DNA from 3 places in the Streptosporangium sp. NPDC049644 genome. Region 3 is predicted to be linked to each of the others. Evidence: riboswitches for the same ligand, from Rfam matches in the RefSeq annotation. Region 3 holds a riboswitch; each other region holds the start of a gene.
The links. Region 3 has a riboswitch for cyclic di-AMP ahead of AB0J58_RS29280 (NlpC/P60 family protein). Riboswitches for the same ligand answer to the same signal wherever they lie in the genome.
Positions count from the first base shown of each region.

Region 1: it holds a riboswitch for cyclic di-AMP, as region 3 does, so the genes downstream of both, AB0J58_RS08735 (C40 family peptidase) here and AB0J58_RS29280 (NlpC/P60 family protein) in region 3, are expected to answer to the same signal.
Region 2: it holds a riboswitch for cyclic di-AMP, as region 3 does, so the genes downstream of both, AB0J58_RS23205 (hypothetical protein) here and AB0J58_RS29280 (NlpC/P60 family protein) in region 3, are expected to answer to the same signal.

Region 1 covers NZ_JBFAOJ010000011.1:188-2,444, forward strand. The annotation lists gene AB0J58_RS08735 (C40 family peptidase) at 323-892, opposite strand; cyclic di-AMP (ydaO/yuaA leader) riboswitch at 907-1,137, opposite strand; gene AB0J58_RS08740 (3-isopropylmalate dehydrogenase) at 1,279-2,257, shown strand, end outside.
Region 2 covers NZ_JBFAOJ010000042.1:11,086-13,342, forward strand. The annotation lists gene galT (galactose-1-phosphate uridylyltransferase) at 1-704, shown strand, start outside; cyclic di-AMP (ydaO/yuaA leader) riboswitch at 777-913, shown strand; gene AB0J58_RS23205 (hypothetical protein) at 917-1,891, shown strand; gene AB0J58_RS23210 (VWA domain-containing protein) at 1,937-2,257, opposite strand, start outside.
Region 3 covers NZ_JBFAOJ010000063.1:1,043-3,299, reverse strand. The annotation lists gene AB0J58_RS29285 (amino-acid N-acetyltransferase) at 1-420, opposite strand, end outside; cyclic di-AMP (ydaO/yuaA leader) riboswitch at 757-904, shown strand; gene AB0J58_RS29280 (NlpC/P60 family protein) at 997-1,959, shown strand; gene AB0J58_RS29275 (LuxR C-terminal-related transcriptional regulator) at 2,151-2,257, opposite strand, start outside.

The sequences.
Region 1 (2,257 bases), on a different contig from region 3:
ACCTGCCGCGACGGGGTCTGACAGGGGTGGGCCGGCGACTCTCCGGCGCCACGCCCAGATCACCGGTCCGTGATCCGGACCCGTGACATCAGGCCTGGTCGGAGCCCTGATCGGAGTCTCGACCATTGCCCTGCTCGCATCCGACCGAGACGAGATTCGCCATGTACGACATGTATCCCTGGAACCACGCCGAAGAGGTCAAGGACGAGGCCGCCGAGGCGCTCCAGACCGCCCTGGACCGCCGGGACAACGGTGGTTCTCCAATTCGCTGAACCGGTTCCCGGCGCCGACGGGGTTCCCTCGGCCGATCAGCCGGCGTGTCTCATCCGTCGGTCGCGAGTTTGATCTGCTCGGTCAACCTGACCCCCTGCGGATCGGGGCGCACCGCGCCGACGAAGGAGGACCGGCGCCAGGCGCTGAGCTTCTCCTCCTTGACCACGTCGCCGCTCCGCGGGGCGTGGACCATGTAGCCGGGCCTGGTGATCATGCCGACATGGCCGAGACCGCTGAAGAAGGCCAGGTCACCGGGCTTGAGGTCCTTCCAGGCGATCTTCTTGGAGAAGGCGGCGTACTGGTCGTTGGTGACGCGGGGCAGCTTGATCCCGGCGGCGCCGTAGGCGCGGAGCATCAGGCCCGAGCAGTCGAAGCCGCCGTTGCCGGTGCCACCCCAGACGTAGGGCGTGCCGCGCTTGGACATGGCCCACTTCACGGCCGTCTGCCAGGCGGGCTTGGGGGTCGCGCTCTTCAGTGCCGCCTTCAACCTGACGGTGCCGAGCGCGGGGGTCTCGGGGGAGGGGAGAGGGGAGGCGGCCAGTGCCGCCGTCGGCGCCATGGCCGAGGCCGCGAACACCGCGGCGCCTGAGACGAGGATGGACAGGACGCGAGAGTACATCTTGCCGGACAGGATGATTCCTTCCATAAGGCCGGCCGGGTGAGCTGTCGGGCTCGGGCGTGGAGGCCGCCCTACGGCGCGAAAACGCACCGATTCGCCCCAAGGAATCCCGTGATGGCGGCCGGGAACGCGCTCCGGGGCGGAGCGAGGTTCCCGGGGGCCCGGTGGATCCCGAAAAAAGTGGTTCCCCGGCTCCGTACGGGCCGGTAGGGGGATGGTCCGTACGGATTAGGCGTCAATGTGAATGGGGAGGACGATAACGAAACCTCACGAAACGGTCAATAGGGAGCAAAAAAGGACAAAGTGATCACGCGGGCGGATGCGTGGACACGTCCGAAGAGTGAGATCGGTGTTCGATCACCGAGACGGACAGGTAAGGTGCCTGCATGGATTCGCGTAACATTCGCCTGGCGGTCATCCCCGGGGACGGGATCGGAGTCGAGGTCGTCACCGAGGGCCTGAAGGTCCTCGAAGCGGTCGGCACCAAGGTGGAGACCACCACGTACGACCTCGGGGCCAAGCGCTACCACGAGACCGGTGAGACCCTGCCCGACCCGCTGCTCGACGAGCTACGCGGATACGACGCGATCCTGCTCGGCGCGGTCGGCGACCCCAGCGTGCCCCCGGGCATCCTGGAGCGCGACCTGCTGCTCAAGCTCCGCTTCCAGCTCGACCACTATGTGAACCTCCGCCCGGTCAAGCTCTTCCCCGGCGTCGAGACGCCGCTGGGCAAGGCCCGCCCCGAGGACATCGACATGATCGTCATCCGGGAGGGCACCGAGGGCCCCTACGCCGGTGCCGGAGGCGCCATGCGCCGTGGCACGCCGCACGAGATCGCCACCCAGGAGTCGCTGAACACCGCCTACGGTGTCGAGCGCGTGGTGCGCTACGCCTTCGAGAAGGCGGTGGCCCGCCCCCGCAAGAAGCTGACGCTGGTCCACAAGACCAACGTGCTCACCTACGCCGGTGACCTCTGGGCCCGCACGTTCGACCGGATCAGCGTGGAGTACCCCGAGGTCCAGACCGACTACTGCCACGTCGACGCGGCCTCGATGTTCTTCGTCAGCCAGCCGGAGCGCTTCGACGTGATCGTCACCGACAACCTCTTCGGTGACATCCTCACCGACATCGGCGCGGCGATCGCCGGCGGCATCGGCCTGGCGGCCAGCGGCAACGTCAACCCCGACCGCACCGCGCCGAGCATGTTCGAGCCGGTGCACGGCAGCGCCCCGGACATCGCGGGCCAGGGCAAGGCCGACCCGACCGCCACGATCCTGTCGGTCGCCATGCTCCTGGACCACCTGGGCCTGGCCGACGAGGCGGCCCGGGTGGAGCAGGCCGTCGCCGACGACCTGCTCGAGCGGC
Region 2 (2,257 bases), on a different contig from region 3:
TCTGCTTCACCGCCGAGCACGACTCCTCGTTCGCGATGCTCCCCCCCGAGCAGGTGGAGCTGGTCATGGAGGCCTGGATCGACCGTACGGCGGAGTTGTCGGCGATGCCGGGCGTGGAGCAGGTGTTCTGCTTCGAGAACCGGGGAGCCGAGATCGGCATCACCCTGCTCCACCCGCACGGCCAGATCTACGCGTACCCCTACGTGACCCCGCGCACCAGGCTGACCCTCGGGGCGGCCGGGCGGCACCGGGAGCGGACCGGCGGCAACCTGTTCGCCGACGTGCTCGCCGCGGAGCGGGAGGCCGGGATCCGGGTGGTGGCCTCGAACGAGCACTGGACGGCGTTCGTCCCGGCCGCGGCCCGCTGGCCGGTGGAGGTCCACCTCTACCCCCACCGGCAGGTCCCCGATCTGGTCGGCCTGGAGCCCGCGGAGCGCGCGGCGTTCGGACCGCTCTACACCGACGTGCTCCGCCGCCTCGACGGACTGTTCGGCGTGCCGATGCCCTACATCGCGGCCTGGCACCAGGCGCCGGTCAACACCGGTCGTGACCTGTCGTACGCGCACATGGAGCTGTTCAGCATCCGCCGCGCGCCGAACAAGCTGAAATATCTCGCCGGCTCCGAGTCGGCCATGGGCGCCTTCGTGAACGACGTGCTGCCCGAGGAGGCAGCACACCTTCTGCGCTCTGTTGTCACGAACTGATCACCAATTGGTCTCGTCTTGAAGTCGCGTGACCCTCTGTTTACCACTACTATCCTTCCCACATCGGCTGCAACAGCCGATATGCCTAATCCCAGGCGCATCGCCCGGGAGCCGGGGAACCACCGCACCTGGGGTGAAACCACTTCGGTGGAAGGGCGTTCTCCAGCCCGAACCCGTCAGCTAACCCGGTAGGCGGAAGGAGAGGAGAGTTCGTGGCGGCCCCGTCCCCCACGTTCCGTCGGCATGCGGCTCTGGCCCTTTGTGCGAGCCTGATCGCCACGTTCACCCTCGGCGCCCCCACCGCGGGAAGCGCGGAGCCCAAGCCGACCGAGGCCAAGCTCCGCGCCGAGCTGGCCAAACTCGGCAAGAAGGTCGACTCGCTGATCGAGGCCTACGCGGCCAAGCGCGAGTCCCTCAAGAAGGCGCAGAAGGCCGAGGCCGTCGCCAAGCAGAACCTGGCCAGGGCCGAGGACCTCTACGCCAGGGCGGAGAAGCAGGTCGACTCCATAGTCCAGCTCCGTTACCAGAGCAGCACCGGCGGCCTGCCCGCGCTGCTGTTCGCCGACGACATGGGGGGAGCCGCGGTGATGGAGCAGCTCACCGCCCAGCAGAGCGCCCACCTGCAGGGTTTCGCCGAGAGCCTCGAACGCAGGAAGAGGGCGACCGAGACGGCCGCCAAGCTCACCGACGACATCGGTGAGGAGGCCAGAGAGATGCAGACCCAGCGCGACGAGGTCGAAGACGTGATCAAGGACATCAAGAACAAGCTCGACCAGCTCGCCCCCGTCGGCTCCGGGCGCCGCGCCGACGGCAGCTGGGCCCCGCAACTCCCCACCGGCGCCGACAACATCACCGACCGGACCCGGATCATGCGTGAGGCCGTCAAGAGACGCTTCGACCTCCCGTACTCGGTCGGTTGCTACCGGTCCGCGAACGACGGCGGCGAGCACCCCCTCGGCCGCGCCTGCGACTTCATGATGAGCACCGGCGGCACGATGCCCTCGGCCGCCAATCTCCGGCTCGGCGACGAGATCGCCGCCTGGGCCATCAAGAACAAGGCCAAGCTCGGGGTGAAGTACGTGATCTGGCGCCAGCGCATCAACCACGGCTCCGGCTGGAGAACCATGTCCAACCGCGGCGGCATCACCGCCAACCACTACGACCACCCGCACATCTCGATGTACTAGCGCCGTCCCCGCGGGGGCCGCTGAGGCGTTGCGGCCACGGGTACGTCAGCGGGTCGGTGTCCGGGGGCGATTCCACCAGAGGGAGAGGGACAGGGCCGCGGTGACGAGGGCGGCGCCCCCGGCGGCGAAGGCGGGGGCGGTGTCGACCTGTTGCCGGATGACGGTGAAGCTGCCGGGGAGGGCGTCGAGGGCGCTCTGGAGCTGGTCGGCGTTCTCAGCGCGGTGGTAGGAGCCGCCGGTGGTCTGGGCTATCCGTTTGAGTGCGGGCTCGTCGATGACACGGGGGTTGCGGCCCCTGTCGAATCCGCCGCGACCGCCGAAGCCGCCGCCCCAGCCGCCGAATCCGCGGCCGTCGAACTGTGAGTT
Region 3 (2,257 bases):
CAGCCCCAGTTCGGCGGCCGTGCGGATGAGCGCCGAGACGATCCGATGGCCGATTCCCATCCCCCGGCGGGTCGGATCGACGGCAACGGTCCGGATCTCGGCAAGATCCTCCCAGAGGACATGGAGCGCCCCGCAACCGAGGATCATCCCCTCAGCGTCGGTCGCGACCCAGAACTCCTGGATGTCCTCGTACAGGGTGACGGTGGCCTTCTCCAGCAGGCGCGGGCCGGCTCCACCGTAGGTGTCGACGAGCCGCCTGATGGCGCGGACGTCCGGGGTGCGGGCGCGACGGACCGTGACCGCCGGGGTGACGCCGGGAGCGGGTGATTCCCGCCCCTCTCCCTCGGATCCGGTTCGCCGCTCCCCTTCTTTCCCGGGGTTCGCGAACGGCACGGGAGAATGCTCCGCAAGCTGCTCCATGACCGATCAGCGTACGTCCTCTCCGGCCTTCAATTACGGCTCATCCTTAACTCCGGCCCCGAAGGCATCACATGACCCTTGGTAGTTGGTTTACCACGCTGGGCGCACGACGCCTCCGATGTGTCGCAGCTCATCTTTGGCACGGTCCCGGACCAGGGAAGACCCGCGCCGGGACCACCGCGAGGAAGGCAAAGGCAGCGTAATGGCCATGTTGATCATATTGCCATGTGATCTTTCCGTGACATTTCAGTTGCGAAACCTCTACTGAGTTCGCAGTTCTGGTTGAGCAGGAACCACGAGTGCACTAATCTCCGTGCTCGATGTCAGAGACGTAAAAAGCCTGACCCGCCGAATCTCCCGACCAGGGGAACCGGGGACCCACCACGTCCTTCGGGGTGAATCCGAGTGCCACCGGCGCACCCGGTAGGGCTGCCTCCGGCCCGAACCCGTCAGCTAACCCGGTAGGCGGCCGAGGAGAGGAGCCCGTTGGTGAAGCGCATGCGCGACCGCGCAGGAGAGCACGCGGGCGGCGACGCCCGCTGTCGAGAACGCGCGCCGCGGAGGCGGAGTCGCCGCATGGCGGTCATCGGCCTGGCGTTCGCCATCATGACCCTCGGCACCCCCCTGGTCTCGGCCACGGCGGATCCCGAGCCCAGCCTCCAGCAACTGGCCAAGCAGGCCGAGAAGCTGCACGAGGAGATCGGCACGCTCGCCGAGCAGTACAACGGCGAACGGGTCAGGCTCAAGCAGGCCCAGCGAGCCGCGGAAAGTGCCAAGAAGACCCTCGCGACGAGCGAGTCGGAGCTCGCGACCCGGCGCACCAAGGCCACCCTCCTCGCGCAGAGCAACTACATGTCCGGCGGCCTGAACTCCGGACTCGCCTTCACCCAGGCGACCGACCCCGACACCTTCCTCGACCAGGCCACCACCAACTACGCCCTCCAGCAGCAACAGAGTGAGGAGGTCGCCCAGGTCGGCCGGGCGATCGAGGCCGCCGAGCGGGCACAGGCCAGCGCCAAGGCGAGGACCTCGGAGGTCAAGGCGCTCCTGGAGGAGATCGATGGCAAGCGCAGCAAGATCGAGCGACTGGTCGCGCGGGTCGAGAGCGACCTGTTCAGCGAGGTGCGCACCAGGGCCGTCAGCAACAGGGGTGCCCGGGTGAAGGTCGACGTGCCCATCGTGGGCAGCGGCAAGGCGGCGGAGGCGGCCCGCTGGGCGCTCACCCAGCAACTCAAGCCGTACGTCTGGGGCGCCGAGGGCCCCAACTCCTTCGACTGCTCCGGGCTGGTCATGTGGGCCTACCAGAAGGTCGGCATCAGCCTGCCGCACTACACCGGCAACCAGTGGACCGCGGGCACCCACATCTCCAGAAACGATCTGCGCCCAGGCGACCTGGTCTTCTTCTACAGCGACCTGCACCACGTCGGGATCTACATCGGCGCGGGCCTGATGGTCCACGCGCCCCGGACGGGTGACGTCATCCACATCGCCACGATCGACAACCGGCCCTTCGCCGGCGGGGTGCGGATCGCCGACTGAGCGGCCGAGCCGACCGGCCCTCGGCAGGAGCGCGCCCGCTCCTGCCCGGCGAACCCTGCCCTGCCGAGGGCCGGTCGGGCGGTGCTCCCCGGAGTCGCGCCCCCGGGACTCGTGCCCCGCGGGTGCGGTGGCCGACGACAACGCGGCGAGACGCCACCCGACCGCAGTGGGCGAAGCCCCAAGGGAAGGGCCTAGATCAGGCGGCGGCGGGCCGCCCAGGCCACGGCCTCGATCGCCGTGGCGACACCGATGCGGTCGCAGATGCCTCTGAGCCTGCGCCTGACGGTCCGGCCGCTGA